3 regions of the Peribacillus aracenensis genome follow, and region 1 is predicted to be linked to each of the others. Evidence: riboswitches for the same ligand, from Rfam matches in the RefSeq annotation. Region 1 holds a riboswitch; each other region holds the start of a gene.

Region 1 (6,277 bases):
GGGCTCTTTTTTTATGGGGTTATTTGAAATGGCGAAATCCTTATAAATGAAAATGACGGCAGAAAGGGATGGAGCGAGTGCTCCATCCCTTTCCATATATCTGCTTCTGTTAAACTTCATTCAGTACGGTGCCATGTAATTCATATTCAAGTGTTTTGTCAGTGTGTGTGTGTTTATCCGAATCTACTCGTGTAAGTGTACTGAATGGTTTCTGATCACCCGGACTGAAAATTGCTTCATCATTCTCTGGATTCCATAGGCTGTAAATACTCATGATCGTATCCTCCTCCTTTGGATGAGAAGACTAGTAATTCCCATACTTGATTATCATCTAACGCTTCCATTGACTCTAACGCTGATCACCGGGACTAAACACCGCTGCGTCATTCTCTTTGTTCCATTGGCTTCTGATTGTACTCATCATGCACATCATCTCCTTTGGTGAGAATGTCTTACAGTATTTTTATACCCGGATGGGACAGGTTAAAACATAAATTTTAAAAAAAGCATGATTTTATCCAGAAATCCATGTAATAAAACAAACCTCCTTTTACAATCAAACAGTTTGAATTGTATTGTTCGTTTTTTTGCGGGGATGTTCTTGAATTTGACAGTTTAATAAACCCGGTCAGTTGGAGCATGCCCACGTTTTTGTTAGTGCCTGGTGGACTGACCTTTTTTATAAAGTAACGTTCTTTTTCAATGAATGGAAAAGCGAGGGGGCTTCGTATCCAGGTAACATACATTTTCTGTAAGTGTCCTGGTTGATAAGTTGGAAGAAGCTCCGAACTTTAAAGAACCTTTTCTACTATATTGACAAATCATTATTGTAAAGTGATATAATTTTAAATTGTATGCATGACGAAAAAGTAGGAGATAGAATCAAATGAAACAACCATTAATTAATATTGAGAGTAAATTCAGACCCGAGATCGAAGGGTTACGCGTTGTTGCGGCACTGCTGGTAGCGGTATATCATATATGGTTAAATCGTGTTTCCGGCGGGGTTGATGTATTCTTTGTAATTTCAGGTTTTCTTATTACCACTTCAATCGTTTCCACAATTAATCGAACAGGGGAATATCGTTTTCTGCCATATGTCACAAAGTTAATGAAAAGATTACTTCCTTCTGTATTTTTTATTCTTGCAATCGTTCTCGTTTTAAGTTGGTTTTTATTACCTAAATCAATTTTAGATAAAACTTTACATGAAGTATTTGCCTCCATGTTTTTCTACCAAAACTGGCAATTGGCATTTTCGAGCACGGATTATTTAGATTCCAGCCAAATGAAAACGCCTGTTGAACACTTTTGGGCTTTGTCCATACAAGGACAATTTTATATCATCTGGTTTTTGGTATTCACTTTAATTTTATTTTTAATAAAAAAATATAAATTAACTAAAGTAAAAACATTAATCAATACTATTTTAGTCATATTATTTGTTTCTTCTCTTATATATTCCATATATTTAACCTCTGTCAATCAGCCATGGGCTTATTTCATTACGATGACACGTGTGTGGGAATTTGCTTTAGGCAGTTTGCTCTGTATCAATTTATCATTAATCAAGGTAAATAAATATATTGCTACAGTGATAGGCTGGCTCGGATTAATCGGATTAGTTTTAACTGGAATAGTCTTCAATGTATCTGAAATGTTTCCAGGGTATATTGCCTTATGGCCAATGACCTGCGCATTATTCATTGTTTTGTCTGGTACACGCGATACGAAATATGGTGTCAAACGCTTTTTAGGTTCCCCGGTAATGGTGAAGCTAGGTGGAATAGCCTTTGGAATCTATTTGTGGCATTGGGTATTATTGGAGTTCTACCGTTATAATGTCCAGGAAACTCCAGGATTCATCGTTGGGACTCTTATTATCATTTCATCAATTGCCCTTTCGTTTTTAATGACTCGATTTATAGAAGAACCAATCCGAAGCTCAAAGGACAATAAATTCTCATTCAAGAGAATCGGGTTAATGGGCAGTGTGAATGTACTCTTGATTGCCTCTCTTTTAATTGGAGTATATATAGATAAAAATAAGCTGGAAAATAATATAAACGATAAAAATTATCCAGGAGCGTTAGCTGTAAAAAACCCTGACGATATACCTGATCAAGAACCAATTCCGTCATATTCTGAAGTCTTTGATGATTTACCAAAAGCGCATTTGGACGGCAGTAACCAAGGGTTAAAGGAAAGTGACTTGAAAATTGGGAAATATGGCAAAACTGAAAATTACGATGCTACAATTGCCCTGATCGGCAGTTCCCATTCAGAGCATTGGTTAGGTGCCATTTTAGAAGCAACAAAAGATGATAATTATCGTGTATTGAATATGACTCGTTCAGGTACACGTTTTTCAACAGGTTATGCGGATGATGATTTGAAAGGTATCTGGGTCAATAATGTTCTCGATTATCTAAAGGATGCAGATGTAGATCTTGTCATTTCTCACGCCACAGCTTCTGATTCGCCTAATAATAAAATACAACAGCAAATGGTCGATCAGCTGCAGTATGTTAAAGATGAATATGGTATTGAAGTGTTAGCGATTCGTGATGATCCAAGATATAGTTTTAACGTACTGGAATCATTAGAAACAGATGGACTAGAAGAAACTACAAAAAAAATGAATTCAGCAGATAATCAGAAAGACGAAAGCTTTTGGAGACAATTTGAAAAAGAGAATAAATCCTTGCATAAAATTGACTTAACAGATTACTTCAAGGTAAACGGTAAATTCCAGCCCATTATAGGTAATGTTATAATTTACCGTGACAATAGACATTTAACGAATACTTATTCTGAAAGTTTCGGACCTGTTTTTGAAGAAAAAATCAATGAGATAGGTTTAATTGAAAAGTAAGTATAGCTAATTGGAATTTGTTTGAAGTCTAAATATAATAAAAATCTGAGTTCTGTTTTTTACAGGGCTCGGATTTTTTTATATCTATAGGGATTGATGAAGTAGTGGTTAAATTTTCTGACCGTCACATAAATCACAGAAAAAAACCCAGTTACGATGCGGAAGAACTGCATTGTAACTGGGTTTTTCAAATTAGCGTCCCAGATAGGAATCGAACCTACGACCTACAGCTTAGGAGGCTGTCGCTCTATCCTGCTGAGCTACTGGGACATATATTTAAGTCGACGACTTATTTATTATATTTCTTATAGGCAAACTTTTCAAGCTTATAGCACATACTTATGAAAAAAAATCTTCATAAATGCTCAGCAAATCACTATGCCCTTTTGTTTTCCTATTAATTCTTTAAATGGAATACTTTATTATCGAATAGTATTCTGATACTATTATACTAGAAAAAATTAGGGGAATGATAGTGAAAAGATATAGAGTTTTATGGATGGTGGCATTGCTGGGAATTTTAATTTTACCTGGATGTTCACAAGGGATTGTAGAGGGTATAGGCATAAAAACGGCTGCACCGATTGCGGAAGATGACATTGAAGTGGTCGAAGCGGCCGAGAATGAGACTGAGACTGGTCAGGATTTGGATGGCCAGATCGATACGGGAGACTGGATAATGGCCAAGTCCCCGGTCAGGCTTCCAATCTTGATGTATCACAGCATTTCTGAAGGGAATGGACTTCGGGTTCCAATTGAGGAATTCCGAGCACAGATGGCTTGGCTTCGGGAGAATGGTTACTATACATTATCCCCTGAAGAAGCATACCTCGTTTTAACCGAGAATCGGATGCCAAGTGAGAAGTGCGTCTGGCTTACTTTTGATGATGGCTATACAGATAACTACACGGAGGCTTTTCCGATATTAAAAGAAAATGATATGAAAGCAACTGTCTTCATGATCGGTAAGTCCATTGATAAAGGTCATCACCTGACTGAAGATCAAATGTTGGTGATGAGCAGGAATGGTATTTCGATCGAAAGCCATACCATCAACCATTTGGAGCTGAACCGCATGACGGCAGTACAGCAAGAAGCTGAAATGGTCCAGTCAAAGGATCTGTTCGATCGTATCCTCAAACAGGACACGACAGTGCTTTCCTATCCTGTTGGTCGGTATAATGAGGAGAGTCTTAGGGTGTCAGAAGAGGCCGGATACAAGATGGCAGTCACTACTGAACCTGGAGGAGCTTCAAGGGACCAAGGGATGTATGCCCTGCATCGAGTTCGGATTTCACCCGGATTATCAGTCGGTGGGTTCGCGTCGCTGATAGAAAATGCTTCTAATCATTGAAGATGGATGGTGCATTTCGAATTTGTTCAGAAAAATCATATAATAATCGATTCTTACATGGTGTATAATGAAGGCAGTGAAAATTATATACATATGAACGATTTGGTGTCTTAATGACTTAAAAGGGAAGTTGGTGAAATGCCAACGCGGTCCCGCCACTGTATATGGGAGCTGACGGCTATGTACCACTGTATGAGATATGGGAAGGTGCCGTTGACGATGACCATGAGCCAGGAGACCTGCCAGAATTCGTACACCTGTAACCTACGCGGATGGGAAGGTGTGTGGCAGACCCTAAGAAAGAGTCCGTAATGATATTGTTGCCATGCAAGCACCTTCCGTTTAACGGGAGGTGCTTTTTGTTTTGGGGCATCTTCCAGGAATGCGTTTTCTTTATTTAGGTGGGAAGAAATTAAATGAAAAGATTGTGGGGAATGAAAATGAAGAAGATTTTTGGTCTGATACTGTTGATGTTGCTTACTGCAGGATTGATGGTTGGCTGCAGTGACGCTGCTGATGAAGGAAAAGAAAAGCAACAAACGAATCATGCTCAACACGAAGCTTTCCCGATTACGATTAAAGATGCAACTGGGGAAAAAGTGACGATAGAACAAAAACCGAAGAAAATCGTTTCGTTGATACCAAGTAATACGGAAGTGGTCTTTGCACTTGGTTTGGGTAAAAATGTCGTTGGTGTATCCGACAATGATAATTACCCGGAAGAAACGAAAGAAATTGAAAAAGTTGGCGGAATGGAAATGAACACGGAGCTGATTGTCTCCATGAAGCCTGATCTTGTTCTTGCGCATGCATCAAGTGCCCATAATTCGAATGAGGGTTTAAAACAGCTTAAGGATGCTGGAATAGATGTCCTTGTAGTCAATGATGCACAAAGCTTTGACCAAGTCTATAAGTCTATTGAAATGATTGGACAGGCAACGGGGGAACAGGATAAGGCAAAAGAAATCGTTACGGATATGAAAACGAAGCTCAAGGATATCCAGGAAAAGGCCAAATCCGTAAAGGAAGAGGATAGGAAGACCGTTTTAGTGGAAGTTTCGCCTTCACCGGAAATATACACACCTGGTAAAAATACTTTCATGAATGAGATGCTTACTATCATTTCAGCGGATAATGCTGCTGCAGAATTGGACGGATGGGCAAAAATTGATGAAGAGTCGATGATTGCTGCAAATCCGGATGTCATCATTACAACGTATGGTTATTATACGAAAGATCCAGTTAGTGAAGTGACGGGCCGAAAGGGATGGCAAGACGTAAATGCCGTTAAGAATGGCCAAGTCTTTGATGTCCATTCAGACTTGGTGACCCGTTCCGGTCCACGTTTAATAGAGGGAGTAGAGGAACTTGCCAAATCAGTCTATCCGAACCTATTTGACAACTAAATGGGCTTTTGCTTATTTGATTGCGTTGTTCATTTTGTTATTCGCGATGACGATAGGCATTTCCTTTGGTTCGGTGCCAGTACCGATTCCCGTACTTATACAAATAATCGGCAAGGAGATTTTCCATTTGCCGATTTCTGCTGATCCGGATGTGATGCTTACGAATATCGTGATGAACATCCGCCTGCCGCGTGTATTGCTTGCGGGTTTGGTCGGGGCATCACTTGCGATTGCGGGTGCGGCTTTTCAGGGACTGCTCCGGAACCCGCTCGCTGATCCTTACACATTGGGTATTTCATCAGGAGCATCGGTAGGCGCCGTATTGACAATATTCTTGAATATTTCACTGCCGTTCATCGGTTTATATACTCTTCCGGCATTGAGCATCTTATGCTCAGTGCTCACGATGCTTTGCGTACTGACTTTCGCAAAAAAAATGGATCGATCGATGAAAGTGGAAACGATCATTTTAACGGGAATCATTTTCAGCTCATTTTTAAGTGCCTTCATTTCATTGATGATTGCGCTGACGGGTGATGAATTAAGACAAATCATCGGCTGGCTGATGGGAAGCGTTTCAATGCGAGGTTGGAATTACATTGCAATCATTTTGCCGTTTTTTATCATTGGCTCATTGATTTT
Region 2 (6,277 bases), on a different contig from region 1:
AATTCAAAATCCGCTGAAGCATGAATGACCCGGCGGACGATCTTCCATTCATCTTCAGAAAAATCATGATTGCCCATTTCTTCAGCAATGATTGAGAAGCTATAATCATATATTTTGTCTGGATCTACCGTTAGTGGTTTAAAATCCGTTTTAAAATCCATCTTGCATTCCTCCTATTTTTCATTTAGTTGTTTATTCAACTCGGCGATGACATGATCAAAACTGGAATGAACATTTTGATAGTCAACATCCGGTCGCGATATCATGATCGTCTCTATTCCACATTCCAACGCTGCTTCCAATTTCTCGTCAACCGCACCGACCTTGCCACTTTCTTTCGTAATCATCAATGTGACCCCATACTGTTCATATAGAGCTTTATTTAATTCTTTGGAAAATGGCCCTTGAATCGCAACGATATTTTTTTGTTCAATGCCCAGCTGCACACATTTTTCCATATTGTCCATGCGTGGCAGCATTCTCGCTATGACTCTTGTATTCTCTAGCCCTACCAATTCTTTTGCGAACACGGCCAGGGTTTTACTTCCTGTCGTAAGCATGATGACTCCCCGTTTCACAGCAGCGAGCTTGGCAGCTTCCTCATAATCACGGACAACTATCAATTTATCATTCTGAAACCGTTGACTTTCACGCTCATAACGAATATAAGGGACATTTGCTGCCTTTGCTCCGTTAAGGGCGTTCTTGGATGCTTCTTCGGCAAATGGGTGACTTGCATCAACTACTGCCTGAAAACCTTTTTCAGAGATTAAAGATGTCATATCCTCTGCAGTTAATCGGCCAATCCGGGTGGATATGCCTGCATCTTGCAAACTTTTAGCTGCCGACCCGGTTACAACAGTTGCCAAAACCTTGAATCCCACCTGCTGCATCTCAATCGCTAATTCCCTTGCATCACTTGTACCCGCCAAAAACAAAATCATTTTGACGTCCCCACCACTTGCCCATCGTGATTGTGATGATGGTCGTGATCATGGTCGTGATCGTGGTCATGATGGTGATGATGGTGGGCATGTCCATGTTCCTCGACATGTTTACGATAGTTTTCCAAATCACGTGCCCCGCTTGATCTGCCCTCACTAGCTTCAATTACACGTTCTTGCAGAATGTTCTGTAATGTTGGATGATATCCAAAATACTTCGCCAAAATGAATTCTTGATCTTGATATTGCTCTTGATAGCCTTTCAGCATATCCTCCATTCTTTCCATCAACACACCTGTGAAGAGGAAATATGGCAGCATCACTACTTTTTTTGCCCCTAAGCGGATGCATCGTTCAATACCTTCGTCAACGTGCGGGTCCGTTACACCCATGAACGCTGCTTCGACCCATTTTACGTTCAATTTTTCCCATAATAATCGTGAAATTTTATATATATCACTATTTGCATCAGGATCACTGCCACCTCGGCCAATCAGCAATATTGCTGTCTCAGCCTGTTCAGAAGATGTATCGAATCCCGCTTCCTCAAGACGGTCTGTCAGGATTGTCAATATATCAGGGTGGACCCCGATCGTTTGGCCATATGTGAATTTCACTTCTGGATACTTTGTTTTCCCATCCTCTATTTCAGCTGGGATATGTAATTTCGAATGTCCTGCATGCAACAAAATGATCGGTATGACGATAACTTCAGAAGCCCCTCGTTTTACACAATTATCAATGCCTTTGGATATATTCGGTGCCGCAAATTCCAAGAAGCACGTTTCTACAAGGAAGCGCCCATCCAATGCTGGAATCATATTTTCAATAAAATGAAGGACTTCTTCGTTTCCCGAAGCCAAACGGCTTCCGTGTCCTACGAACAAAACTGCTTTCATTTACTTTCCCCCTCTTGATTAGTCTTCACAAGGCGCAGGCTCTATGTTTATTTTGGGAGCGATGTCCTGATAAGAGAAATTCTGTATCTTTTTCGAACGTTTGAAGTATTTAAAAAGCCGCTCATTTGGATGGGCATTTTGCTTATACTCTGCGACAATATCGGTAATCAGTTCAACAAGCTGTTCCGGTTCAATGCCTTCCGCAACAGGCTGACCTGGATGGGCTGTTCTTCCAACCGGTTTAGCTCCAAGAAATAAGTCAAACTTCCCTTTTCGGAAGACAATTCCGATATCATCCATCACAGCACTATAACAAGCCATCCCACACCCATTAAAACCGATGTTAAGTTCCTTTGGCATTTTCATTCCGCCAAGCACCCGATGTATTTCATCCGCATAAGGAATGGATTCGGTTTTTTCACCATCACAGAAATCACATGCTTTTAATGTCAGTACATCTCCAATCGGTGACAATAGAAAGTTTGCTGACTGCAATTTCCCCGTAATGACTTCCGGATCCATTGTCGGAATCTTTAATATGATTTTATGATTTGGCGTGTATTCCATCGTGCCTTTTTCCCCGACAACTTCCGCAAGTGTCATCATTTGTTTGGGAGTGAATTGTTTATTCGCCACACCTGGACTAACGGCAAGTTCGAATACCGACTCCATTTTTTGCTGAACAATCGGCTCAATGGATTGCTGAACGGTTTGACCCTTGACTCTTGACAGTGCTTCCATTGCCATTTCAAAGGAAGCTGGCTTCTTTTCAGGTGCTTTTGTAAGTAATCCAACTCCTCCAGAGGATTCGGTGAAGGCTTCTTGATCTAATGCCCACGGTTCCGCTTCTTTTTGCAGACGCTGATGCGGCCTCAATGGTTGCTTTTCCGAATTCAATGTATATTTCCTCTGATAGCCTCTTGGTGTAATGATTTTGTCATCATATAAAAAGGTGGATGAATTACCAATAATGACGGTGGTCAACATTCCAATATCGTGGTTCAACATCTCTTTTAAATTGGTTATGACAATATCCTGCCTATCGCGATAGGCACTTTTCACCAACCCGACAGGTGTATCGGGCGAACGGTAGCGAAGGAGAATGTTCTGTGTTTCAACAATTTGCCTCGTCCGCCTGCCACTGCGCGGATTATACAGGGCAATGACAAAGTCCGCCATTGCAGCTGCTTCAACCCTTTTAGCGATCAGTTCCCAAGGAGTTAAATGATCACTGAGGCTGATTGTACACGAATCGTGCATGACTGGTGCCCCAAGTAAAGATGCACAAGAGTTGATTGCAGAAATGCCAGGAATGACTTCAATGCCCACTCCAGTTTCTTCTTTCCAGCCTTTTTCAATCAATACTTCATAAACCAACCCAGCCATCCCGTAAACCCCAGCATCCCCGCTGGAGATTACCGCAACTTTCTTACCCAGCTCCGCTTGTTTCACTGCTTCCTGAGCACGTGATACCTCTTCAGTCATCCCCGTACTAATAATCGTTTGATCAGTAAGCAGTCCCTGAATGAGTTCAACATAAGTTTTATAACCAATGATGTAGTCACTTTCTTGAAGGGCTTCGACAGCACGTTTGGTAATGTGCTCAAAATTCCCAGGTCCAAAGCCCACGACGAATAATTTACCGTTTGTACTCATTAAGACATCTCCTTTTACGCTTTGTTCTTTGAAATACCCGTATGAGCAGGAAAATTGGGATTGGATATCATTTCCCCATCATTGAATTGGTAGATCATTTGTGGAACAAACTCCCCATCATCGATATGGCTGACAATTTGGCGGCCGAAATCAGGCGTCTCCACTCGATACCAGTTTCCTTGAGGATAGGCAATCACAACGCAGGCATCTTTACATCTTCCGTTACACCGTGTCCTCGTTGTATGGATTTTCATGTCCAGTCCTTTGGAAGTAATTTCATCGCGAATCGCCTGGGTTACTTCTTCCCCGCCCTTTTTCATACAGCTGCTTCCATTACAAATCAACAGATGTGTATTTGTACCCATTAAGTTCCAAGTAGTCATCTTCTTCCTCCTGCGTTCAGGGAAAAGGCAAAATAAAAAACCTTAACATAAGAGTCAAGGTTTAAAAAAACTATATGGATGAGGAGCCCCAGGCAAGAATGCCCAATCTCCTAAAATCGTCATAGTCCTTCTACCTTTCCCTCCGAAAAGTATCATGCAATTTTAAAAGCAGGTTTCCTGGCTTACGCTTCATTTTACCTTGTCCCTTCCCGGCAACAATGCCAGTGGCTATCGACAATTTCATCAGCGTTTACAGTAGCGGGGGCTGCATCGGTCTTTCACCGATTTCCCTATTATCCCTTGTATATTCACACAAGGGCACTTTTAAAATGAAATATTTGGTTTTATTATACATTTCTAACTAACTTTATCTATCATATAACAACTTTATCAAAATTCAATAGTTTATTCCGACTGTTTAGAAAAGTTTAATAGTGCATATCCTGTCAACAAGCCTTTCCTTGCAACAAACTTAGTCAAAAAAAAAAGATAGTGTAGCTGGAATTATTTCTTTATGGTACACTATACGAGAATTTTCTAAATAATTACATAAGTTTTATGGTGTTGAATTTTTTTGAATTCAGCTTAAAAGGGAAGCCGGTGAAAATCCGGAGCGGTCCCGCCACTGTAAAGGGGAGTCCTATTACTTTAACTAATCCACTGTCAAATGAGATGGGAAGGATGTAATGGGATATTGAACCAAAGCCAGGAGACCTGCCATGAAGCGTGAAACTGTTTCAACCTACGAGGATGGGTGTGCGGATCAGGCAGAAAGGCCCATTGTTGGTTTATGCTGCAAAATTCCTGTTCATTACGCACTTCTTTCCTTTGAAAGAAGTGCTTTTTATGTTGGGCGCGCCTTTCTTCTCAAGTTTGATCAGAAAAATTAAAAGTTTTGAAAGGAGAAAGAATGAAAAAAACCAATTGGAAGACCATTTATTTTGTCATTTTACTGCTTTTCGTCCCAAAACGGGCAATGGCCATGCATATCATGGAGGGCTTTTTACCCATTGAATGGGCTATATTCTGGTGGGCCGTGACGCTTCCATTTTTACTCCTGGGTTACCGGTCCATTAGAACCAAAGTAAGGGAAAACCCAGAAACAAAAATGATGCTTGGACTATCGGGTGCATTTGTATTCATTTTATCCGCCCTAAAGATTCCTTCCGTTACGGGAAGTTCTTCACACCCTACCGGAGTTGGTCTGGGCTCCATTTTATTCGGTCCATTGGCCATGAGTGTCGTTGGCTCCATCGTTCTATTATTTCAAGCCGTTTTACTGGCTCACGGAGGATTGACGACATTAGGGGCCAATGCATTTTCCATGGCCGTTTGCGGACCGCTCATTGCTTACTTCGTCTTCAAGGGCGCAACTAAATTGGGTTGGTCCTTTTCACTTGCCGTGTTCTTGGCTGCTGCTTTTGGAGATTTGGGAACCTATGTGGTAACTTCCATTCAACTTGCTCTTGCTTTTCCATCCGAGGTAGGAGGATTCATGGCCTCTTTCAGTAAATTTGCAGGGATTTTTGCCCTGACCCAAATTCCCTTGGCAATCAGTGAGGGGTTATTGACAGTCGTCGTGATGAATTTCTTAAAAAAATACAATCTAGGCGAATTGAAGTTGCTGCGAGTTTTATCTAAGGAGGCCCGTTAACATGAAAAAAAGTTTACTGCTGCTTTTCCTGGTCGTCGTTCTTGCTACCATACCGTTAATCACGCAACAAGGAACGGAATTTGGCGGTGCCGATGGAGAAGCTGAAGAAGCCATCACTAAAATCCAGCCGGAATACAAGCCATGGTTCAACAGTATTTGGGAGCCGCCAGGTGCGGAAACCGAAAGTTTATTATTTGCGCTGCAAGCTGCAATCGGAGCCGGTTTCATTGGTTATTTCATAGGTGTAACGAAACAAAGGAATAAGCAAACCAAACAGGAAATTCCCGGAAAATCGAAGCATGTTACTCATTGATAAATATGCCTATTTCAATGGGCTAAAGGATGTACATCCGTTGGAAAAGATGGTTTTTGCACTCTCCCTTTTGCTATTTTCGTTAACGGTAAGGGATATGACCGTTTCGCTCATCACTTTTACGGTGATGAGCGCTTTAATCATTTTTGCGGCAAAAATCCCGTTTTCTTATTATCTTAAATTACTTCTATTACCGGGATTTTTTATACTATCAGGAACCATTACCATCCTTTTTTCTTTTACAAGCAAATTTACTTCGCTTTCGAATATATGGTGGTCCTGGAAGGTCGGGAACTGGCAGATATTCATCAGCGATGACAGCATAGGAACAGTGATCGATTTGATCATTGTCGTATTAGGCAGCATCAGCTGTTTATATTTCCTCACCTTAACTACACCCATTACCGTCATTCTATCGGTGATGCGAA
Region 3 (6,277 bases), on a different contig from region 1:
CATCATGCCAATGATGTACAATATCGGGAACTACGGGCGCTATCCAGTTGATATTTATAATAAGGTCATCCGTTTTGTCCTTACGTGGGTGCTGCCGTTCGCGTTTGTTGGTGTCTATCCGGCATCTTATTTCCTAAGAAAAGAAGAGTGGTATGCATATGCATTTGCCACACCTGTAATCGGGGTTGCCTTTTTCGTGATATCCGTTTTCATATGGAATCAGGGAGTGAAGAGGTACCGCGGGGCAGGGAACTAAAAAAACCCCTTCAACAGCATTCATGTTGAAGGGGTTTTTGTTTAGTTCCTTTTTTTCTTTCTTTCAATATATCTTGCTTGTGCTTCAATATATTGCTGCTTTTCCTCTTCCGTTTCCGGAATGACCTGAGGTACTTTTGTCGGCTTACCGTCTTCATCAATGGCCAGCATCGTTAAAAAAGCGCGTGCCGTAAGCTGTTTTTCACCTGTTAATAGGTTCTCACGCTCCACTTTCACGAATACCTCCATTGATGTGCGATGAGCACAGGTGACATAAGCTTCAAGGTTGATCGCATCCCCTGTCTTGATGGGGGCCAAAAAATCAAAAGAGTCGCTTGAAGCAGTCACAACGGGTTTTCGACAATGGCGCATAGCCGAAATGCAGGCTATTTTATCAACATAGGCCATTACTTTTCCGCCAAAGATAGTATTGTGATGATTTGTATCCGGTGGAAAAACAAGGTCGGTTAAAAAAGTCCGTGACTGCTGTGTTGGATGGGCAACATTCTTTTCCATCATTGGCCTGTTGGTTTGGCCATAAGGTTTTCACGGACGATTTTTGCTGCTTCGACCATGTTTTTCAGGGAAGCGACGGTTTCCGGGATACCCCTTGTTTTCAGGCCGCAGTCGGGATTGATCCAAAACTGGTCTTTATCCAATACCTTGATGCCCCGTTCAATCATATCGACCATTTCTGCCACTGCCGGCACACGCGGGCTGTGAATATCATACACACCCAGGCCAATGCCTTTTTCATATGTTTTTTCCTCGAATGCGGAAGCAAGCTCCCCATGACTACGAGATGTTTCGATGGAAATTACATCGGCATCGAGGGAGGAGATGACATCCATGAAACTGTTGAAGTCGCAATAGCACATATGCGTATGGATTTGGGTTGTTTCCTCCACGCTTGATGTGGATATCAAGAATGAATTTACAGCCCAGTTCAAATACTCGTCGCGATCGCTTTTTTTCAATGGCAGACCTTCTCTAAGTGCAGGCTCATCAACCTGAATCATTTTAATTCCAGCAGATTCCAATGCAATGACTTCCTTTTCCAAAGCGAGCGCCAGCTGATAACAAACATTCTCCCTGGAAATATCATCACGGACAAATGACCAATTCAAAATCGTAACAGGACCTGTAAGCATTCCTTTTACCGTCTTCTTCGTCAGTGATTGTGCGTAAACACTTTCCCTGACTGTCATCGGTTCGATGAAATGGATGTCGCCATAGATGACTGGTGGTTTTACGCAGCGGGATCCATAGGATTGGACCCAACCCTTTTCCAGAAAGATGAATCCGCCCAACTTATGGCCGAAGTATTCAACCATATCCGTCCGTTCGAATTCCCCGTGAACGAGAACATCCAAACCGATTTCTTCTTGGATTTCAATCCATTTGCCGATTTCTTCGTTAACGAATGCTTCATATTGCTGAGCGGTCCAATCTCCTTTTTTGAATTTCCCGCGTGCTTGTTTAACTTCAAGTGTCTGCGGAAAGCTACCGATTGTAGTCGAAGGAAGGAAAGGCAATTTGAAAAATTCCTGTTGTTTTTGGTAACGCTCTTTAAATGGAATTTGACGGCCGGCGGTCCTGGTTTTAATCTTTTCGACTTTCGATCGTACAGCCCCATGATTCCGAGCATTTGAACTTGCTAACGTTTGAACCGTAGTTTTATTGGCATTGACTTTTTCGGCGATTGCTTCAGAGCCTTGATTATTCCCTTTGACCAAGAGTGTGATTTCCTCAAGTTTCTCGTCAGCGAAAGCAAGGGCCTGTTTCACTTCTTTTGAAAGGGCGGATTCATTACGAACGGTCACTGGGACATGAAGCAGGGAACAAGAGGGCTGAAGCCAGATTTGGTCTTCGGCTACCTTTTTCTTAAGAGTCTCGATCAATTGAATTTTTTTCGATAAATCAGATAGCCAAATGTTTTTTCCGTCAATCACACCTGCAGCAAGCACTTTGTCCTTCGGGAAGCCGAATGCTTCAAGATTACTTAGATTCCTCCCTTTATCATGTACAAAATCAAGACCGATTCCTTGGACTTTTAATTCGATGACTTCTTGGTAGTGTTCCACGGCATCAAAGTATGTTTGTAGCATGATGTTCAGGTTCGGTGCTGCTTCATTCAGCTTTTCATAGAGATAAGTAACAGTTTGCATATCATCCTTGGAAATGGATGAACCAAGAGCAGGTTCATCCATTTGTACCCATTTCACTCCTTCTTGCTCCAACTCCCGCAGGATTTGCGTGTATAGGGGAAGCAAGCTCAGGATGATGCCAGGGATCTCTTGTTTATTGAAGCCTTTGGAAAGGGAGATGAAGGTATAAGGCCCGATCAATACGGGCTTCGTTTCAATTCCTAGTTTTTCCTTGGCTTCCCGGTATGCTTCAAGTGGTTTATTTTCTGTTAAAGTCAGCTGTGGCAGTTTTAATTCAGGGACAATATAGTGATAGTTCGTATTGAACCATTTCGTCATTTCGGAAGCGACTTCATCATTGTTTCCGCGAGCCATTGAATAATATACGGAAAGAGGAACTCTACCGCCTTCATAGGCTGAATAACGTTCAGGAACAAGACCGAACATGACGGACATGTCGAGCATTTGATCATAGAAAGTGAAATCGTTGACAGGAATGATATCAATGCCCCGTTGCTTCTGTTTTTGTAAGTTGCCTAAACGGATTGCTTTTAGTTGTGTCGTAAATTCCGCTTCATCGATTTTACCTGACCAGTAAGCTTCCAATGTACGTTTCCATTCACGATCTTCCCCGATTCGAGGGTAACCCAAACTACTGCTTTTCAAAATTCCCATCCTCCCAATTCATATTATTGAACAATAAAAAAAGCATCCCTAACCGTCAAAAGAGAAAGTTAGAAATGCTTAAAATAAGAGGCATTCAGAATGCCCCTTACAATTATAAGGTCCCTAACACCTCCCTATCTCCCGTAGGTTAAAACAGTGTTGTTGAAATAGGCAGGTCTCCTGACTTAGGGATTATCATTAGCGGCGGGCCTTCCCGATCCGTTGATCAGTGGCATATTGGATGGCGCTAACACTCCCATTACAGTGGCGGGACCGTGCCGGAATTACACCGGACTTCCCTTTTAATCCTAATTAATAATTAGGAACCTATTTCCACATATGAAATTTTACAAAACCTGCCTTTATAAACTGTTTGCAGGTCGAAGATTTTTAAAATAAAAACTATTATAAAAATTTAGGCAATCTTAACATATCCGACCAAAAGGGTCAACATGAGATTCGGGAAAAGAATCCGTTTTTTGAGTGTGTGGGTGATGAGGATAAGGTCTGTTCCTAAAAAAGAATATATTGTTTGGACAGGGAGTATGTATAGAGGGAGTGGCGTATTGAAATGGGGCGTTGGGGATGACTTTCTACATCTTGATTGCAGGAATCATTTTTTGCATGGTGATGAGCATTCGTACGTTATTTCTTGTTGAGTCGGGAGGAAAGAAGTTTTCTCTGGAGGATATGCTGTGGCTTGGCAATTTATATGCGACGATATTGGTTGGATTCGCATTGATTTATTTATTATACGAGCTTCAGAATCATTCGGTGATTCTTGATATGGGCAATAGGCTGGATGGCACTTTCTATGAACAGTTGAAGACTTCCTTTTACTTTAGTGCGATGACGATGTTTTCTGTAGGGTATGGAGATATAGCCCCGATTGGCATAGGCAGGATGATAGCTACCATTCAGGCTTTCATCGGGTATACACTGCCGGCAGCGTTCGTGATTCGGACAGTTATCGATCTGGAACAGAATGATAGGAGGAATAAATGAAAGTTGTGTTTCTTTCGATTATTGGGTACTCTTACCATAATGAAAGAAATGGAGGGTTCAATATGACTGTTAAAATTGGAGAAAAAGCACCTGATTTCAAACTCCCTGCAAACAATGGTGAAATGGTTTCCCTATCGGATTTTAAGGGGAAAAACATTGTTTTATATTTTTATCCAAAAGACATGACGCCAGGTTGCACGACGGAGGCCTGTGATTTCCGGGACCATAATGAGCAATTCGAGGAATTGGACGCGGTCATCATTGGTATCAGCCCAGATCCAGCGGCACGTCATGAAAAGTTCATCGAAAAGCATGGATTGCCTTTTCTGCTGCTGGCTGACGAAAATCATGAAGCGGCTGAATCATTTGATGTTTGGCAATTGAAAAAGAACTTTGGCAAGGAGTATATGGGCATTGAACGTTCAACTTTCCTGATAGATAAGGCTGGTAAGGTAGTCAAAGAATGGCGTAAAGTAAAAGTCAAAGGCCACGTCGAAGAAGCTCTTGAAACTCTTCGCGACCTCGAAAAATAAGGGACAGGCAGATGAAGGATGAGCGAATAACGAAGCTTGCAGCCAGGCTGATTCATCATTCGATACAAATACAGCCAAAAGAGAGAATCCTCATACGGGGGCATATCAACACGAAACCATTATTGAAAGAGCTGATTGATGAAATATACAGAGTGGGTGCTTATCCATATGTAGAACTCGAAGACGATGAGATAAGCCGCCACCTGTTACAAGGGAATGTGAAGGAACAACTTGACACATCTTCGCAATGGGCTCTGAAGAAATATACAGATATCGATGCAGTCATCATCATCACAGGGGAAGAAAACGAAGTGGAAATGACTGATGTTCCCATCGAGAGGCACCGTCTTCAGGGGGAGGCCATGAATTCCCCCACTCTTTTCTATGTAAACAACCGACGTTGGGTCTTACTTAATTATCCCACCAACGCATCAGCGCAAAAAGCCGGCATGCCCTTCAACACGTACCAAGACTTTCTGTTGAACGTCTGCACCATGGATTACGGGAAAATGGAGGCGGCCTTGAAACCGTTAAAACAATTGATGGAACGGACTGACAAAGTCAGGATCGTTTCACCAGGAACAGATTTGACCTTTTCCATTAAAGGTATGCCGGCCATCATATGTGCCGGAAAAAAGAATTTACCGGATGGGGAAGTGTTTACGGCACCCATAAAAGATAGTCTCAATGGAAGGATATCCTTCAACACACCCACAACCTATGAAGGAATCACCTTTAGTGACATAGAATTAAACTTTGAAAAGGGAAAAATCATTAAAGCAACTTCCAATCGTGACTCAGAAATGAACCAAATTCTGAATATTGATGAAGGATCCCGGTTTATAGGGGAGTTCGCAATTGGAATCAATCCATATATATTGGAACCTATGGACGATATATTGTTCGATGAGAAAATAAGCGGGAGTCTGCACTTGGCTATTGGGCTCTCCTATGAAGAAGCGGATAATGGAAATCGTTCATCGATACATTGGGATATGGTCTTGATCCAGCGTCCGGAATATGGGGGCGGTGACATCTATTTTGACGACGTCCCGATTAGAAGGGATGGCGATTTCATTTTGCCGGAATTACATGCATTAAACCCAAATTGTTTAAAATAAAGCCTTTTTTAATAAGGGTAAGGCTTTTGTCCAACTCAAAAAGGGGACACCTGAATATGCTTTATTAAGGGAATACCTCCTCAGAGAAAGTTGCGCGGGACACATAGAGCCCGTGTTTTTTTTATGTTAATTAAAAGGGAGAGATAAACATGTTAATACTTTCGACTGTCATTCCGAATGAAGGCATCCAAACGAAGATGATGGAAGCTTTTCCAGATTTGAACTTCATTTATCAAAAAGGATGGACGGATGGGCCGCTTCGTGAAGCGGAAATCCTAATTACATATGGTGAAGACTTAACAGAAGAAATCATTGGGAAAGCGGCGAACTTGAAATGGATCATGGTCATGAGTGCAGGGATGGAATTAATGCCATTTAAAGCCATTGAGGAACGTGGCATTCTGGTGACAAACGCAAGAGGCATTCATAAAATCCCGATGGCCGAGTATACGATAGGGATGCTTTTGCAATATGAAAAGAAATTGAAAATGCTTATCAAGAATGAAAAGGAAGAATTGTGGGATAGAAAGATTGAAGTAGGGGAATTGAA

Evidence for each region. A riboswitch is a leader RNA that binds a small molecule or an ion and turns the genes downstream of it on or off. The one in region 1 is predicted to bind cobalamin.
Region 2: linked by a shared signal. The riboswitch ahead of N0M92_RS13250 ((2Fe-2S) ferredoxin domain-containing protein) and the one ahead of N0M92_RS11660 (ABC transporter substrate-binding protein) in region 1 are both predicted to bind cobalamin.
Region 3: linked by a shared signal. The riboswitch ahead of metE (5-methyltetrahydropteroyltriglutamate--homocysteine S-methyltransferase) and the one ahead of N0M92_RS11660 (ABC transporter substrate-binding protein) in region 1 are both predicted to bind cobalamin.

What each region holds. Positions count from the first base shown of each region.
Region 1 is NZ_JANZMJ010000009.1:110,389-116,665, forward strand. Features, by position in the region: gene N0M92_RS11640 (hypothetical protein) at 110-274, opposite strand; gene N0M92_RS11645 (acyltransferase family protein) at 887-2,875, shown strand; tRNA gene N0M92_RS11650 (tRNA-Arg) at 3,072-3,145, opposite strand; gene N0M92_RS11655 (polysaccharide deacetylase family protein) at 3,375-4,229, shown strand; cobalamin riboswitch at 4,316-4,490, shown strand; gene N0M92_RS11660 (ABC transporter substrate-binding protein) at 4,664-5,635, shown strand; gene N0M92_RS11665 (FecCD family ABC transporter permease) at 5,598-6,277, shown strand, end outside.
Region 2 is NZ_JANZMJ010000011.1:91,573-97,849, forward strand. Features, by position in the region: gene N0M92_RS13230 (precorrin-8X methylmutase) at 1-161, opposite strand, end outside; gene cobK (precorrin-6A reductase) at 174-944, opposite strand; gene N0M92_RS13240 (sirohydrochlorin chelatase) at 941-1,843, opposite strand; gene cobJ (precorrin-3B C(17)-methyltransferase) at 1,862-3,499, opposite strand; gene N0M92_RS13250 ((2Fe-2S) ferredoxin domain-containing protein) at 3,514-3,882, opposite strand; cobalamin riboswitch at 4,033-4,223, opposite strand; cobalamin riboswitch at 4,425-4,618, shown strand; gene N0M92_RS13255 (hypothetical protein) at 4,602-4,772, shown strand; gene N0M92_RS13260 (energy-coupling factor ABC transporter permease) at 4,793-5,536, shown strand; gene N0M92_RS13265 (energy-coupling factor ABC transporter substrate-binding protein) at 5,538-5,849, shown strand; gene cbiQ (cobalt ECF transporter T component CbiQ) at 5,836-6,277, shown strand, end outside.
Region 3 is NZ_JANZMJ010000029.1:62,630-68,906, forward strand. Features, by position in the region: gene N0M92_RS22540 (ABC transporter permease) at 1-256, shown strand, start outside; gene N0M92_RS22545 (acyl-CoA thioesterase) at 298-771, opposite strand; gene metE (5-methyltetrahydropteroyltriglutamate--homocysteine S-methyltransferase) at 771-3,077, opposite strand; cobalamin riboswitch at 3,222-3,414, opposite strand; gene N0M92_RS22555 (potassium channel family protein) at 3,654-4,073, shown strand; gene bcp (thioredoxin-dependent thiol peroxidase) at 4,136-4,606, shown strand; gene N0M92_RS22565 (aminopeptidase) at 4,618-5,727, shown strand; gene N0M92_RS22570 (D-2-hydroxyacid dehydrogenase) at 5,877-6,277, shown strand, end outside.